Regions from separate parts of the Gaoshiqia sp. US2 genome, predicted to be linked through region 1. Evidence: riboswitches for the same ligand, from Rfam matches in the RefSeq annotation. Region 1 holds a riboswitch; the other holds the start of a gene.
What was found. A riboswitch is a leader RNA that binds a small molecule or an ion and turns the genes downstream of it on or off. The one in region 1 is predicted to bind cobalamin.

Region 1 (8,127 bases):
ATGATGGTGCGCGCCACCACATCGGACAGTACCAGGAACGAACCTCCGAGTAAAAAAGAGCTGATCAGCAGGATGCGGTAATCGGTACCCAGAAACAGGCGTAACACATGCGGAATGATCAGGCCCACGAAGCCAATGACGCCGGCTACCGAAACGGAAATACCGGCCAGCAGCGAGGCCAGTAAAAAAAGGATCCTGATGGCTACATTCGTATTTATGCCCAGGTGAAGCGCTTTTTCTTCGCCCAAACGCAGGGCGTTGAGCGGCTGCACAAACAGGTACGACAGGAACAACACCACGAGGGTGACAATCAGTGTCAGCCACACCAGACGGGTATCGGATTCATCGAGCGAACCCATGATCCAAAATACGATGCCGTGCAGGTTTTCGGTGCTGCTTACTGCCATCAGAAACATCATACCCGACGAAGCCACAAAGCTGACCATCACACCGGTTAGCAGCATATGCTGGATATTGATATTTCCACGGCGCGAACTCAGCGTATAAACCAGAAAGATGATCAGAAATGCGCCTAAAAACCCCGAAAGCGGAAGGAAAAAAGTGCCAAACTTTTGGTGCAGTCCCAGCACAATGGTAAACGCCACGCCCAACGAGGCTCCACCGGAGATGCCGAGGGTAAACGGCTCGACCAGCGGATTGCGGTAAATTCCCTGCAGCATCACTCCAGCCAGGCTAAGCGCCCCGCCAACCGAAACGCCCAGTATAATACGCGGCATCCGTACCTGGCTGATGAGCATGTGTTCGAGCGAGCTTTCATCGCCGCCTGAAAACAACAGCCGGAGCGCTTTGCCCAGACCAATTTTCAACTCGCCCGTGCTGAGCGAAACAAGCACAGCTACCAACAGCAAAGCCGACAGGCCCGCCACGACCAGTAACCATTTAAAATATTTCAGTTGATCCTTCACGCTGAATGTTTGTATCCGTTTGTTGTTAGAATTCAATGCCCCTGCGCGACGTAATTCCCTGGTCGAAGGGGTGTTTTATTTTGTTGATTTCGCTCACATAATCAGCCCGCTCAATCAGCTTCGCGGTTGCCCCGCGTCCGGTTAGTACCAGCTCGGTGCCTGCCGGTTTTTGGTTAATGAAGTCCAAAAGTACGTCTTCTTCCAAAAAACCATCGCGGATGGTGATGATTATTTCATCCAGTATCAGCAGGTCGGGTTGGGCTGTTTGCACATAACCCGACAGAAACACCAGCGCTTCGGCCATTTGCTGGCGCAGCATTTCGGGTGTCACTTCCTTATTGAAGAAGGGGTGACCATCAGTAAATCCCATGATGGTAGCGCCCAGCGCTTTCAAACTATCAATTTCGTGATAGCCATACAAGTCGGGGCGCTTCATAAAGTGGCAATAGGTTACTTTAAAACCTTGCCCCAGCGCCCGGGCGCCCAAACCAACCGCGCAGGTGGTTTTTCCTTTCCCGGTTCCGGTATATATATGGACTAATCCTTTTTTCATTTTTTAAAGTTCATAAGTACAACGTATATGGGTACATGGACAACACAATCTCATCTTCTCACTCTCTCAGTGCCCACGCTCTCTTTTTTACCACAGAGTTAAAGGAGTTTTCACGGAGTTTCACAGAGTGCCTGAAAACTGACTGCTACTTTTTCACTCACGACTATTTCCCGTAAATCAACCCAATCATCTGCTCCAGTGCATCGGTAAAATCGAGCGGCGTGGGGCTACAGGTTTTTTCGGAGTCGAGCACAAATATTTTCTTGTTTTTCACGGCATTCAGGCTTTTGTAGGTTTCCCACTTTTCTTTTTCGTCGGCGCTGAGCGAGCCCATAAGAATAACGAAAATCACATCGGGGTTGCGTACGAGTATGCCTTCGCGGGTGATACTGCCAATGGTTAAATCCGACGCGATGCTTTCACAGCCTGAAAAGTCGATAAAATCCTGCATAAAGGTATTGGGTACCACGGTAAACAGCGGATTGGCGCCAATCTGCATAAATACCCGGGGCTTTTTATCCATTTTCGGAACAGTGGACATCACGCCGGCCAGCCGTTCTTTCGATTGTTTCACCAGCTTCTCGGCCAGCTCTTTCCGACCTGTTTTTTCACCCAAACGGATCAGGTACCAGCACATTTCGTCGTACGATTTCGGGTAGGGAAAATACATCACTTCAACCCCCATTTTTTCGAAACTGCGGGTGGTTTCGGGGTTGGTGAGCGAGCTGGTGAGCACCAAGTCGGGCTTCAGCAGCATGGCTTTTTCGAGATTCACTTTCACGGCCGACGCTACTACATCAGCATCTTTCGGGTCTTGGAGGGTACAATAATTGGTGCAGCCCACCAACAAATCTTCGGCGCCCAGCATGTATAAACTTTTGGTGAGCGACGGGGCCAGCGAAATAATACGTTTGGGCACAGCAGCCTGCGTATTAAGCGCCAATATTGAAACTACCAGTGCAAGAATCAGCTTGAAATTTCTCATTAGTTCAGGGGTAAATACCAGTGGTTATTATCGAAATACTGTTCTCCGGTTTCTACGGCAACGGGCTGCTGAAAGATTGGCCCGTCGATGACAAAGCTGTGAAACTCGCCGTTTTCGGCACAAATATCCACACCAGGCATCGCCTCAAGTTCGGCAATCATTGCCGCATCGAAAATACGGCCCAGGTACGATTGCGGCAGCGGCTCCCTGCGAACAGCCACCAGCAACGGTTTAAAGCCTTCGGCAACCAGCTCGCGCGCCAGCCTGCCGGTCGGGTCGCCCCAAATGGGGAATAGGGACTCAATGCCCGTCTCGTTGCACACGCGCTCAATCCAGCTGCGGTGCTCTGTCAGGTAAATATCGCCAAACACACCCCCTTCGATGTTTTCTTTTTTTAACGCCGCGATGGCTGCTTTAAAGTCCTTTTCGTAGTCGTTGCCGCCGGTCTCCTGCTGAATCAGGCGGATTCCCATCGCTACGGCCTGCCGTTGCAGCAGTTCTTTTGTCAATCCGTGCGAGCGCGATAGGTTGGTGCTTCGCTCGCACATGTTCAGTAAGCCCAACATCCGGTGGTTCCCGGTTTTGAGGGTGCGGTGCAAAGCCAGCATACAGTCCTTGCCGCCACTCCACGAAACAAATACATTCATGCGTTAAAGTCGTTATGACCTCGAAGAAAAGAAACAGGATGGAATGTGTATTCCAACGATCTTATTCCCCGAAGACCAGGTTAAACATGTTGTGTTCCCGGCAGGTCTTCTGGCTCACCCTCCTTCGGGCCTTCCCATCCGGCAGTGGCCGGACAGTGGCGTAAGTTCCGAAGAAACATACAGGCTTACAGCAGCGGGGACTGCTCCGGATTTGCACCGGATTCCCTTATTAAGGCGCCTTCCCGTTTAACAGGAAAGAAAGCCACCGAAACAGGGCAAAAGTAGGAAATAATTATGCTTCCTGCAATTTTTGTCTTTCTGCCGGACGGAAAATCGCTTTTAAAAAGATATGCCGGATTTAACCTCACATGGCTCATCAGCCGACGGATCAAAGTCGTGGTACTGATTTCCTGAAACCTTATTTTCATGATCTACCTTAGTAGTCCTGTCCGACCTCATTGCGTCCAACCTTATTTACGGTCATGTTTCAGAAACTGTTCATATTCATCAGAAAAGCGTCAATCTTCATCCGATAGGGTGAATAAGGTTCATGTTTTTTACATTATTGACTACTAAGGTTATAAAGAAACAAATTAGTTTTTTTTAGAAAAAGAATCACAAAAGATATTCATACTCTTGGGTTACGGTTGTCACCCGCTTGCTGTTTTTCTATTTCCGGCTCGCTGTTTTTTTCATCGATATCCCGCATCCTGATGAAAATAAATTGACGTCTAAATACAATGTTAAATTATTTATTAACAAAACTTGACTTATTGAAAACATTGTTATAAATTGTCATTAATTATCAGATAACCAATTTTAGCCAAACTCATCAAGGAAGAATTGAAGAAGGCAAAGTTTAACAAATAGGGCAGAAACGAACCGATTTTTTTATGAGAGATGCGGGCAAATGCCTGCATCTTTCTTTTTATGTGCAGCCTGCCCCTGGTTTATTCGTATTGAATCACCTCTCTCAGGTTCATCCGAAAAACCCGCCGGGCAAGAATGAGGATTACCGAAAAGATCATCAGCGACAAAAGCAGCGCCGGCAACACAAAAAACCAAACATTCAGGTCGATGCGATAAATGTAGGTTTCCAGAAACCAATGTTGATACCCGTAAAATGAAAGAGGAACTGCTACCACAACGGCTACGGCAAATTGCAGCATCAGTTGCTTCGACAGCAGCCCCGCCACCTGGTTCATTTCGGCACCCAGCACTTTCCTGATTCCAAGTTCTTTCAGGTTTTGATTGATGGTGATTAATATCAAACCAACCATGCCGATTACCGCGATGAAAATAGCCAAAACCGAAAATAGAGTGAATACCGACGCAAAGGTTTTATCGGGTTTCAGATCGACCCGCATCTTATCGTCGAGTGAAAAATACTCGAACGGCTGATCGGGGTACACCGCTTCGTACTGGGTGCGCAATTTGGGTATCAGCGAAGCAAAAGTGCCGGCCTGCATACTCCCGAGTTTAAGGGTGATAAAGGTTTTTTGCCGGTCGCTCAGTGAGATAACGGTTGGCACTGGCTCGGTTTTTATCGATTTATAATGAAAATCATCGACCACCCCGATAACCAGCCATTCGCGGTCGGGCCCGTTTACCATCACCTGGTTTACCACCTCTTCGGGATTGCTGTACCCAAAACGTTCCATCGCCAGTTTATTCATCAGGATGGTTTGCCGGCTGGCCTGTTCATTCTGATGAAACTTCCGTCCGGCAAGTAGTTTGATGTTGTAAAAATCGATGAACCGGTCGTCGGCTGCAATCAGAAAATAAGCCTTCGTGTCAGTTCCGTCGTATCCTTTCCGGCGTCCCGAAAACCAGTTATTGATTTCCTGCCCGGGAATGTCGGAAGAAAAGGTAAAGTCGGTCACCTCGGGCAATTCGAGCGCCCGGTTTTTAAACAACATCAGTTTATTGGCGCGTGCATCTTCCTGGTCGGCTGTTCGCGGGGCACGGATCACCAGGCTCGATTGATAATCAACGCCCATTTCCTTTTTCATTAAAAATGAAGCCTGCCGAAAGGTCACCAGGGTTCCGGTGAGCAAGGCGATTGAAATGATAAACTGAACGGTAATTAACCCTTTGCGGAACGTCAGTCCTTGTGCCGTGTTCTTAAACTTTCCTTTTAAAACAGCAACCGGTTTGTACGACGAAAGCGCCAGGGCCGGATATAAACTTGATGCCACAATGCCGGCGGCAAACACCAGCAAGCCGGTCCGGATAAACCCGGGCTCAACCCATAAATTGAAATCGCGGATATTGGTGACCGCCTTGAAGAAAGGATTGATCAGAAAAGATGAATGTCGGGAATTGGCTGGAGAAAATACTGATCGCGCGTTTGGCTGGCCTCCAGGGCCGAAAGGTAGTTTTTGGCAACCATATCGGGCAGGGCCCGCCGGCAAAATTCTTCGTGATTGACCCCCGGCGCCAGTAAAATGTAGGTATGGAATCCGTCGAACGACCAATTGGCGTATAAACCCGGCCGGCTTGATAAATAGGTTTCGAGCGAAAACAGAAAATCGGTTTGAAGGTGCGAGTTAGCGGGAATGTTCTTGTAAACAGCTGTGACCGTATAATTTTCGGTTCCGTTTACCTTCAGAATTTTGCCCAGGGGGTTGTCGCCGGCAAAATACCGTTGCGCAGCCCGCTCTGAAATAGCCACCGTATTGGGTTGTTCGAGGCACGACTTTGTTCCCCGGATCAGGGGAATTGTAAACAGTCTGAAAATTGAACCGGTTGAATTATAGGTTTTTTCTTCGTTGAAAAAAACCTTGTCGCCCACGGCATTTTCGGCGGTTACCGAAACATTGTACTTTCGGGTAATAACGGCCCAATCCTGCACCTCGCTGTAATTCTCCTGCAACCATTTTCCCGAAGGAAAAAATGAATTGGCCGTTTTCCACTGAAGCTTCTCATTCTGGTAGCGGTCATAAACAATGCGGCACACCCGCGATCCGTTTTCGTGATAACGATCGAAACTCCGTTCGAAAAAAACATATTCCAGAATCAACAGCGAACTCAGAATGCCGACGGTTAATCCAACCGTATTGATGATGGAAATGATTTTGTGTTTTGCCAGGTTACGGATAAAAATCTTCAGAAAGTTCAGGTTCATGTCAGTTGTTTTTACTTTTCATTGTCAGTTGCAAGCCGATTCGTGTCTTTTCGTATTTCGCTTGCTCATACGATCCTCCCGTCTTCCAGCCGGATGATGCGTTTTCCGTAGCCGGCAAACTTCTCGTTGTGGGTCACCTGGATGATGGTCATCCCTCCCTGGTTCAATGTTTTCAGCACATCCATAATCATTTCGCCCTGCGATGAATGCAGGTTGCCGGTGGGTTCGTCGGCCAGCAGCAATTTGGGTTTACCGACAATGGCGCGCGCTATTCCAACCAGTTGCTGCTGCCCGCCCGAAAGCTGTGCCGGGAACAAATCTTTTTTAGCCACCATGTTGAAGCGATCAAGCAGATCGGCCACCATCGCCTGGCGGTCGCGGCTTTTTACGCCTTTATAGATCAAGGGGGTTTCAATGTTTTCATAAACGGTCATTTCCTCAATGAGGTGGTAGGCCTGAAAAATAAAGCCCATGAAGTTGCGGTGGTATTCAACCTTTGCTTTTTCTTTCAGGTCGAGTACAGGCTTGCCGAACAACTCATAGCGGCCTTCCGAAGGCTCATCGAGTAAACCAATGATGTTCAGCAAAGTTGATTTTCCCGAGCCGCTGGGGCCCATCACGCTGACAAACTCCCCTTCATTTATTTCGAAGTTGATGTCTTTTAATACGAATGTTCGTTGAAATCTGGAATCGTAGTACTTGTCGATGTGCGATAGTTTGATCATATCATGTGTTTAAATTAATTATCTGAATCAGGATGGCTTGGATTAAAAGATTTTCAGGATTAATGTTTTCGGAATAATCTTTTTACTTCAAGGCTTGTTGATCCAAAGTTTACAAGCAGGCCTTTTTCAATTTGATAAGCCGTTAAATAATTTAAAGCTTGTGCCAGATGAACTTCTTCCAGATGAATCAAAGCTTTTAATTCAACCATCACGTTGCTTTCGACAATAAAATCTGCCCTACGGGTTCCAACTTCTATGTTCTCGTAATAAATCGGCATTTCCCGTTCACGCAGAAATTCCAGCCCGGCCTTGCCAAGTTCTATTGCCAGGCATCTTTGGTAAATCACTTCCTGAAAGCCGTTGCCCAGGGTGTTGTGTACTTTCATTGCGCATCCGATAATTTTGTAGGTCAACTCATCATCAATCTTTTTATCCATAGGTATTGAAGTTTAGTTAGTAATCCTGTTCATCCTTTTATCTTGCAAATCCTGATTCAGACATTCTACTCATACCGCAACGCCTCCACCGGGTTACGCGTAGCGGCTTTAATCGTTTGATAACTGGTTGTCAATAAAATAATAACAAAGAGTATCCCTGCGCCCAAGGCAAACACCCAGGGCTGCACATGTAATTTATTGGCGCCCGGGATCCATTCGTACACCCACCAGGCTGCCGGAATGGCTATTAACAAGGCAAAAAACAGCAGAACAAAATATTCGCGGCTCAGCAGGTAAAAAATGTTGACGGAAGTGCTTCCATTGATTTTGCGTACGCCTATTTCCTTGGTCCGGCGAAACACGGTGAACGAAACCAAGCCGAGCAGCCCGATCATGGCCAGAAAAATATTAAAGACCGTAAAAAACAGAATGGTGCGATTGACCGCGTGATAAATTTTAAAGCTGTTTTCGTTGGCAAAGGCCGTTGGCAGGTCGTTAAACTCGAACGGATCGTTGGGAAATGCTGCTTCGAACTCGCTGGTCAGAATGGCCTTAGCTTCCCGGTAATTGGTTGGATCGACCCGGAAAGCAAAGGTCCAGGTGCCGGCTATTTCTTCGGGCGCCAAAACCAAAATGGAGGGCTCAATGCCATTGTGCATGTCCTTATAAATGTAATTTTTCACCACACCAACAACCGTTAGTTTGTTGTTATTCAGCCGTTTTCCAA
Region 2 (8,127 bases), 120 kb from region 1:
GTTATCCGGTCAAACTACGATCAATCGGTTGGCGAATACGAAAACAGCCACCCGGTTGACGGGAAAAAACTGGACGATCATTCGTTGCGCTACCTATTGCCACCCAAAAACAGCCAACAAATAGCCGAAACACACGGGATGTTCGAAAAAGCCTTCGGCAACCCGGATTTGGCAAAAGAGATTTACCAGATCATTACGTCACACGAAGGCCTATATCAGCAAGACGAAAAAAACAAGGAAAAAATTTACAAACCTTCAGAAGTTGAGATTATTTACCTGCCCGACCCAATGGCCGCCGGTGTGGCATTATTTCTGGCAGAAGATTGCGAAACTACCCATACGCAGGAATTCAGCCCGCGTATGTTCAGTTTCTTTTCGAATGATGAACTGACACCGAACCAAACCAACTCGGTTGACAAACCCGAAGACTGGTACCATGCAAAACACCTGCGCATCCGACTCGAAGAGGGCCCGACAGAGGCCAAATGGAATGCCGGCCAAAGGCAACTGACCATTTATCTTCCCAAAGGATTGCGTACCCGGATTAAATTCAGCACATTTTGGAGGGAAAAAGATTTGAAGCAACTTTCGGCCATCTGGGAAATGGTCAAAAAAGCTTCGCCGGGGAACCAGGCTGAGCTGGAAAAGCTGGCTTTCAGCGGCCAGCACTGGATGGTTAGCCCTTCGCGCGAAATGGAACTGGTACACGCTCTGCAGCAACCCCTGGAAGAACCGGTCATTCAAAATTTATTGCCCAACCGCGATTTTTCGGACACCACAGCCGACATCAACATCCGATTCAAAATACATGGCGAAAGCACCGAAAAAGTAGAATTGCAGTCGCGCTGGACTGAACCTATCGATGATGGAATCTCGGTAAAAATAAAAGAACGGCAGGGAACCAACAGCATTTCCGATGTGCTGGTAAACTATCAGGACGAAATTATTACGAAAGGAACCATTCCGGCCCCCGAAGTTCTGGTCAGGCCACAAGTGCAAAACCTGCAGGTAGCGCCAATCAAAAAATTTGAAATGCGTACGAAGGCCGATTTTGAGCGGGACCCGCAACCAGGCGCCGTGCGCTTAAACAACCTGTATAAAACGCAGACCGTTTCGTACCAAAAATTTGAAGTGGAGAAGCAAGCAGCGCCTAAGACCCTGGTTAACCAGGTGAAGTTTGATGTACAGGAATACAAGTTCAGCTTTGTCAAACAAATGATGTTCCGAATCAAAGCGCTTGAACAGCAGTTTAGCGACACCAAACACCGCTGGGTAGATTACCGTCTGGTAGCCGCATCGCGCTACCGCGAGTATTTTGATAAAATACTGGCATCCAACCCCGAGCTCTCAACCACCCGGGAAAGCAGTTGGATGGAACGGGTAAACATTCCCAGCACCGCGCGGCCAAAAGCCCCGGAAATCGATTACATCATCCCGACCTTCGAATGGCGGAAAACCCAAACAGCCGATGCCGTGCGCCATCAACGGGTGGGCGGCGGACTGCGTATTTTCCTGAAACGGCCCTGGTATTCTACCGGCGATGATGAAATGTTAGCTGTCATCCTGCCCGACCGGACAATCAACACCGGCATGTTAGCCATGCGAGCCCCGGGCTATTCCGACTATTACACCAACTGGGGGATCGATCCAATCCTGTATTCCGTGCAACCTGCAGGTTTTTCACCAGCTGACCAGGATTTCCGCATGAACCCCGTGATTGATGATGACCTCCAATACCCCGACCGGAATGCCAAGGCAAAAGCCGTAGCCTACCCGGTTCACTTTGACGAGGACCGCCAAAGCTGGTTCTGCGATCTCAGTATCAATCCCGGCAACATGTATTTCCCCTTTGTAAAACTTGCCCTGGCGCGTTACCAACCCTATTCGGTGAGGAAAGACAATGAGGATGTTTGCCTTTCACCGGTTGTGATGGGACATTTTATCCAGTTGATGCCCGACCGGCAAACCACCATCCGGTTTAAGCGCGACGACCTCAACTCGAAATTCACGGTAACGGTTGAAGGGCCGATTTACAACGACCGCCTGGCCAAGTACGGAAACTATAACTTCCTGCGTATCAGCTTTCAGGATTCGCGGATTGCCCAGCCAATCTTTGGCACGGTAAGCGACGGCACCAACGACAAGGACCTGAACGAGGAGGGTGTTGAAATCCCGATCAACGCCCGGATCATCGAAAACAACCGGTTTAGCATCAGCCGCGAGTTTAATTTACCGAGAAAGTATAAAACAGAAGCCTTCCAGATCGTTATTGAAGAATACGAGCGTGGCCCGAACAAAATAGGCGGCCTGCCTGCCGCGTACCAGAACCGGTTGGAACAGTCGGAAGAAACCGACCGCCTGATTTATGCCGATGTATTTAATATTAACGCCCGGGAGAAATAAAAAGATTGTTTCATTAGCAACCGGTATTCGATCCTTAAAACATTAAAATCCGATGTGTGAAAGAAATCTCACGCATCGGATTTTTGTTGATGGTACAGACGAATCCACTGGCCCCGCGTTAAGCATAAAAAGGAGATCGGTATTCGTATGCCCTTGGGTAATGTCAAAAGAAATTATATAATTTTACAGACAAATTTTTGTGACGTGAGCAAAACTAAACCAATAGGAATAAATTTCGAAACACTGGAAGCGGATTACCTGCCACACGTGTCGGTTGACTGTGTTGTGTTCGGATTTCATGATAACCAACTGAAGGTCCTTCTTTTAAAATCAAGAATGATTGATGAGTGGAGCTTGCCCGGAGGTTTCGTGGCTAAAAATGAAACACTTGAACAGGCAGCTGCGCGTGTATTACAGGAACGTACCGGACTGAGTGAGATTTTCCTGAGCCAGTTTCATGTATTCAGTGATCCCACCCGGGCTAATCCGGCTCTGAAACAAGATAAACTGGAAAAAGCCGGCATCAGCCTGAAAAATTACGAATGGCTTTATCAACGGTTTTTATCGGTTGGTTTTTATGCGCTGGTGGAATTCTCCAAAGTAGAACCTCAACCGGATGTTTTCTCAGACCACTGTGAATGGCACAATATCGACCAGCTTGGTTCGCTGATGATGGACCACCGGCAGATTCTTGAAAAAGCGCTCGTAGCCATGCGACTCCAGCTTCGCTACCAGCCAATCGGCTACAACCTGCTGCCCGGGAAATTTACCATGCCTGAATTACAAAAGCTGTACGAAACCATTTTGGGCAAGGAACTGGACCGCCGGAATTTTCAACGAAAAGTATTAAGTTATAAAATCCTCAAAAGACTGCCCGAACGACGACTGGGTGTGGCTCATAAATCTCCTTATTTATATACGTTTGATATCGAAAATTACAACAGGGCCCTGCAGGACGGATTAAGCGGCGACTGGTAAGCTACTGACATTCTTTTTCTTATAATTCTTTTCCCAAATAAATAACAAAAACGGGGATGTATTTCCAAATAAATTCTACATTTGCGGTGGATTTGGTTCTATGGATCCGGCAACTGCCGGATTCGGATGAAAAGGGAATCCGGTGTAAAACCGGAGCTGTACCCGCAGCTGTAAACCTTGTATAATCTTTCTGAACCCCAGCCACTGTCAGGCAGCTGCCTGACGGGAAGGCATCAGAAAGTAAGGTGAGCCAGAAGACCTGCCAAAGTCCGTAATTTATATGAACAATAGCTTCGGGAATAAAGCTGGTGAAATCTAATCGTGTATTTTTCACAAATTTTATCCTAAGCTCATATTCTGTTTAAAGAAATGAGACGGTTTTTTATTATTGCAGGAATTTTATTCCTCTTCTTGAATGACGCCTCTGCCCAGGAAGAAAGTGTGACCGACACCATCCTGTTGCACGAGGTCACTTCGTATGCTACGGTAAAAAAATACCAGGCAGGGGCAAAAGTCGAATCCATACCAAGCGCCCAAATTGATATTGTACAAGCCACCAGCCTTGATCAGTTATTGATGCGATTTACCCCTATTTACCTGAAATCCAATGCTGGGGGTTTATCTACCATTCGCATCCGCGGAACAGCTCCTGATCATACCTCGGTTAATTTTGGCGGTATTAACATCAACTCCCTGACCTTAGGGCACTCCAACATGTCGAAGGTGCCGGTTTACCTTTTTGACGGACTTGAATTGCAGTACGGCAGTTCATCGGCCGTTAACGGTTCGGGCTCCATTGGCGGTGCGGTCCACCTAGGCTTGCACAACAATTGGACGGATGGCGCCCGGGTTAAAGCAACTGTTTCCGAAGGCTCTTTCGGTGAACAATTGTATGGCACGAAAGTGTTCGTTGGCAACGGCAAGTTCGAGTCGGTTACGCGACTGTATTATTTCATGTTGAAAAACGACTTTAAATTCATTAACCCCTCCGACAATAAGCGCTATACGCAACGCGGCGCCATGATTGAAAACATGGGCTTGATTCAGGAACTGAATTACAAGGTCAACGATAAAGAATGGTTCAAATCCGCCTTGTGGCTTGAACACGACTGGCATCAGATTCAGTTGCTGATGGATGAGGTAAAATCGGATAATGCCCGGCCTGAAATGCTCGATAACAAGCATATTCGTTTTTGGTCGGAGTACGAAAACAGCAAGCATACCTTCAACTACAAGGCTGGTTTTGGTTATGTACACGACATGCAGTTATACAATGCCAACCAAGGTGCGAAAATTGGTACCGACCGGTTGATTGGCGAACTGGAAGGCAACCAGGATTTTGGGGTGAGATTTGGATACAAAGCAGGCGTCAAATACACTTACCTTAAACCCAATGTGTATGCCTACGATAAAGATGTGATTGATTATGAGCAGCAGGCCGACTTCTACCTGTCGGGCTTTTATATGCCGTGGAACAAGCTTAAAATGACTCTAAATCTGCGCCAACAAGTTGTTACCAACTTCGAAGTGCCGTTTACGCCTTCGCTGGGTGCTGAATATCGCTTGTTTTCGGATGAGGTTTCGGTGATGAAACTAACCGGAAGTGTTGGACGAAGCTACCGCATTCCCACCTTTAACGACCGCTTTTGGGCTGTTGTGGGCAACCCCGGCTTGAAGCCCGAAGACGGGATGAACTATGAACTGGGGTGGCAATACCAATTTTGTACAACTGCATTCCAAACCGACTTGAAACTGAACGCTTTTTATCTGGATGTAAAAGATTGGATTGAATGGGCCCCGGCCAGCGGCGGATGGGAACCCTTCAATAAATCGCGGGTTGTTAGCAAAGGGGTTGAAGTATCCTCAAACACAGATGTTTTTATGGATAAGTTTCATTTCAACCTCCGGTTGAATTACAACTTTAACCCAACTGAAATTAAGGATGATGAAAACACTGATTTAATTGGCCGTCAGGTGGTTTATGTTCCCAAACACATAGGCAACGCGTTTCTGAATGTTTTATATGAAAAGTGGAGTGTTTTTGCAGATGGTAACTATACCGGCGAGCGGTTGGCCAATTACTCGGGCAATATTTTCAACCCCAAAGGCGAAATGCTGGACGATTATTTCCTGATGAACTGCGGCTTGTCGCGCAAGCTGAAGTTGAATAACCACCAATTCAACCTAACCTTTGCCATCAATAACCTGCTAAACAAGGCTTATTACAACCAACCGGGTTATGCCATGTGGGGGCGTAGCTTCCGTTTTACTCTTTCAACCGATTTAAATTTTAACAAAAACTAAATAATGAACATCATGAAAAAGTTATTCAAATTACTCCCTTTTTTGTTTTTAACGATAGCTCTTTTTAGCTCCTGTTCTGATGATGATGATAATGGATTATATCCAAGTGAATTAACCAAAGGCGCTTATGTACTAAACTATGGGGGGTACTCACAGAATACCTCTTCGATTACAAAATATGATTACGAGAACGACGAACTGACAGCATTCTACTACCAACAACAAAACGCAGGTAGCAAAATTGGTTCGGCCCCGCAGTACATCTACGAATACGAAGATCGTTTGTACCTGATGAACAACAACCCGGACCGTGTGTTGGTGGTTGACCCGCTTTTTGTGGCACAGGATACCATAACCACTTACATTGAAAAACCCCGTTATTGTGTTGCTAATGGTAATTACCTGTATATTTCGTGCTGGGGCAACGAGTTCGACTATGCCAATGGCGTTCCTGGAAGCTACATCGTTAAATACAACGTGGTTACCAAAACTGTTGAAAAGAAAATCGCTTTGGCCGGCGGGCCGGAAGGCTTGGCTATTGCGAATGGAAAATTGTATATTGCGTTGGGCTACGCTAAAAAGATTGCGGTAATGAACCTGACAACAGAAGCAATTTCGTATATCACGACAGATGCAGTATCAAGCTATTTTGTGAAAGATAAAAGCAATAACCTTTATGTAAGTTTAGTTAGCTCCTGGTCGGACCCTTCAACCGAAACGGGTTTAGGCTATATAAACACCACAACCGATGCAATGACCTTGTATCAACTGGATAATGTAAGCACTTCGTATGCTTCTGTCATGTCATTCAGCAAAGACTATACTAAGTTATATGTGATTGCCGCCGGTTACGATGCCAACTGGAATATGGTTGGTGGCGTCCAGGTATTCAATACAACATCCAAAACTTATGAAACAGAACCACTGGTTCGCGGCCTGACCGGTATCAACGGTGTTTCGGTGAACCCGATTGACGGCAGAACTTATGTATTTGTTAACAAAGGGAGTACGGTAAATGGCGATATGATGATCTACACAACCGACGGTGAACTGGAAACAACAAAAACGGTCGGTTCTGCTCCAGCAATGGCTATCTTCCTTGATTAGTATAAGTTAATTTTCAACTAAAATGGCAACAATAACCTTAGTCACCGGTGGAGCCCGCTCTGGCAAAAGCAGTTTTGCCCAGCAAATGGCCGAAAGCAAAAGCGACCGGCCTGTGTATCTGGCCACGGCCCGCATTTGGGACGAAGATTTTGCCATGCGCGTAAAACGGCACCAGGCCGACCGCGACCAACGCTGGCAAACCGTGGAAGAAGAAACAGTTTTGTCGAAGCATGATTTCGCGGGAAAAACGGTGTTGCTCGACTGTATTACGCTTTGGCTGACCAATTTCTTTCACGCTCACCAGTATGAGCCTGAAAAAACCCTGGCGGCGGCCAAAGCCGAATGGATAAAATTTACCGCCCGGGATATGGACCTGATCGTTGTTACCAACGAACTGGGCATGGGCGTTCATCCCGAAAATGAAATGGCGCGTAAGTTTGCCGATTTGCAGGGCCGGATGAACCAGTTGATCGCCCGGCAAGCCGGTACGGTTTACCTGATGGTTTCAGGCATCCCGGTGAAGATAAAGTAATGAGTAGCGAGTAGCGAGACACGAGTAATCACGACCCGCTACTTATTACTTACGACTTACTACTTACGACTTATTACTTACGACTCAATACTTTTCAAATGACAACTTCATTAACAGACCAACTTCAACGTAAAATCGACCTGAAAACCAAGCCTGCGGGAGCTTTGGGACAGCTCGAAGAAATTGCCCTGCAATTGGGCCTGATTCAGAATACACTTTCTCCCAAACTCGAAAAACCAAGCTTATTGGTTTTTGCTGCCGATCATGGTATTGCCGACGAAGGTGTAAGCCCGTATCCGAAAGAGGTAACCTGGCAAATGGCCATGAATTTTTGTACCGGGGGCGCTGCTGTCAGCGTTTTTTGCCGGCAAAACGGAATTGCCCTGAAAGTGATTGATGCCGGTGTGGATTTCGATTTTCCGGCAGGAAGCCCGATTATTGATGCAAAAATTGCCCGTGGCACCAAAAATATGCTGAATGAACCAGCCATGAGTTTAAGTGAATGCCGCCTGGCCATGAACCGCGGCGCAGGCTATGTCCGTCAGGAAGCTCTGGGTGGTTGTAACACCATTGCCTTTGGCGAAATGGGTATTGGAAACACCTCTCCCTCGTCGTTGTTGATGCACCGGTTTATGAACCTGCCGGTTGAACAATGCACCGGCAAAGGAGCCGGCATGGAAGGTGAAAAACTGGATCACAAAACTGCCATCCTGAAAGCCGTTTCGGAAAAGTACGATCCGCAAACGCCCGAAGAAACGCTGGCTACCTTTGGCGGATTGGAAATAGCCATGATGACGGGGGCT

Region 2: it holds a riboswitch for cobalamin, as region 1 does, so the genes downstream of both, AC6H3C_RS23630 (TonB-dependent receptor) here and AC6H3C_RS24150 (Dph6-related ATP pyrophosphatase) in region 1, are expected to answer to the same signal.

The regions. Positions count from the first base shown of each region.
Region 1 is NZ_AP048550.1:6,020,014-6,028,140, forward strand. Features, by position in the region: gene AC6H3C_RS24135 (FecCD family ABC transporter permease) at 1-926, opposite strand, end outside; gene AC6H3C_RS24140 (cob(I)yrinic acid a,c-diamide adenosyltransferase) at 952-1,479, opposite strand; gene AC6H3C_RS24145 (ABC transporter substrate-binding protein) at 1,643-2,464, opposite strand; gene AC6H3C_RS24150 (Dph6-related ATP pyrophosphatase) at 2,464-3,111, opposite strand; cobalamin riboswitch at 3,194-3,396, opposite strand; gene AC6H3C_RS24155 (ABC transporter permease) at 4,062-5,327, opposite strand; gene AC6H3C_RS24160 (ABC transporter permease) at 5,411-6,238, opposite strand; gene AC6H3C_RS24165 (ABC transporter ATP-binding protein) at 6,304-6,963, opposite strand; gene AC6H3C_RS24170 (GxxExxY protein) at 7,023-7,400, opposite strand; gene AC6H3C_RS24175 (ABC transporter permease) at 7,466-8,127, opposite strand, start outside.
Region 2 is NZ_AP048550.1:5,903,123-5,911,249, forward strand. Features, by position in the region: gene AC6H3C_RS23620 (hypothetical protein) at 1-2,403, shown strand, start outside; gene AC6H3C_RS23625 (NUDIX hydrolase) at 2,608-3,381, shown strand; cobalamin riboswitch at 3,458-3,662, shown strand; gene AC6H3C_RS23630 (TonB-dependent receptor) at 3,751-5,685, shown strand; gene AC6H3C_RS23635 (DUF5074 domain-containing protein) at 5,698-6,792, shown strand; gene cobU (bifunctional adenosylcobinamide kinase/adenosylcobinamide-phosphate guanylyltransferase) at 6,815-7,324, shown strand; gene cobT (nicotinate-nucleotide--dimethylbenzimidazole phosphoribosyltransferase) at 7,423-8,127, shown strand, end outside.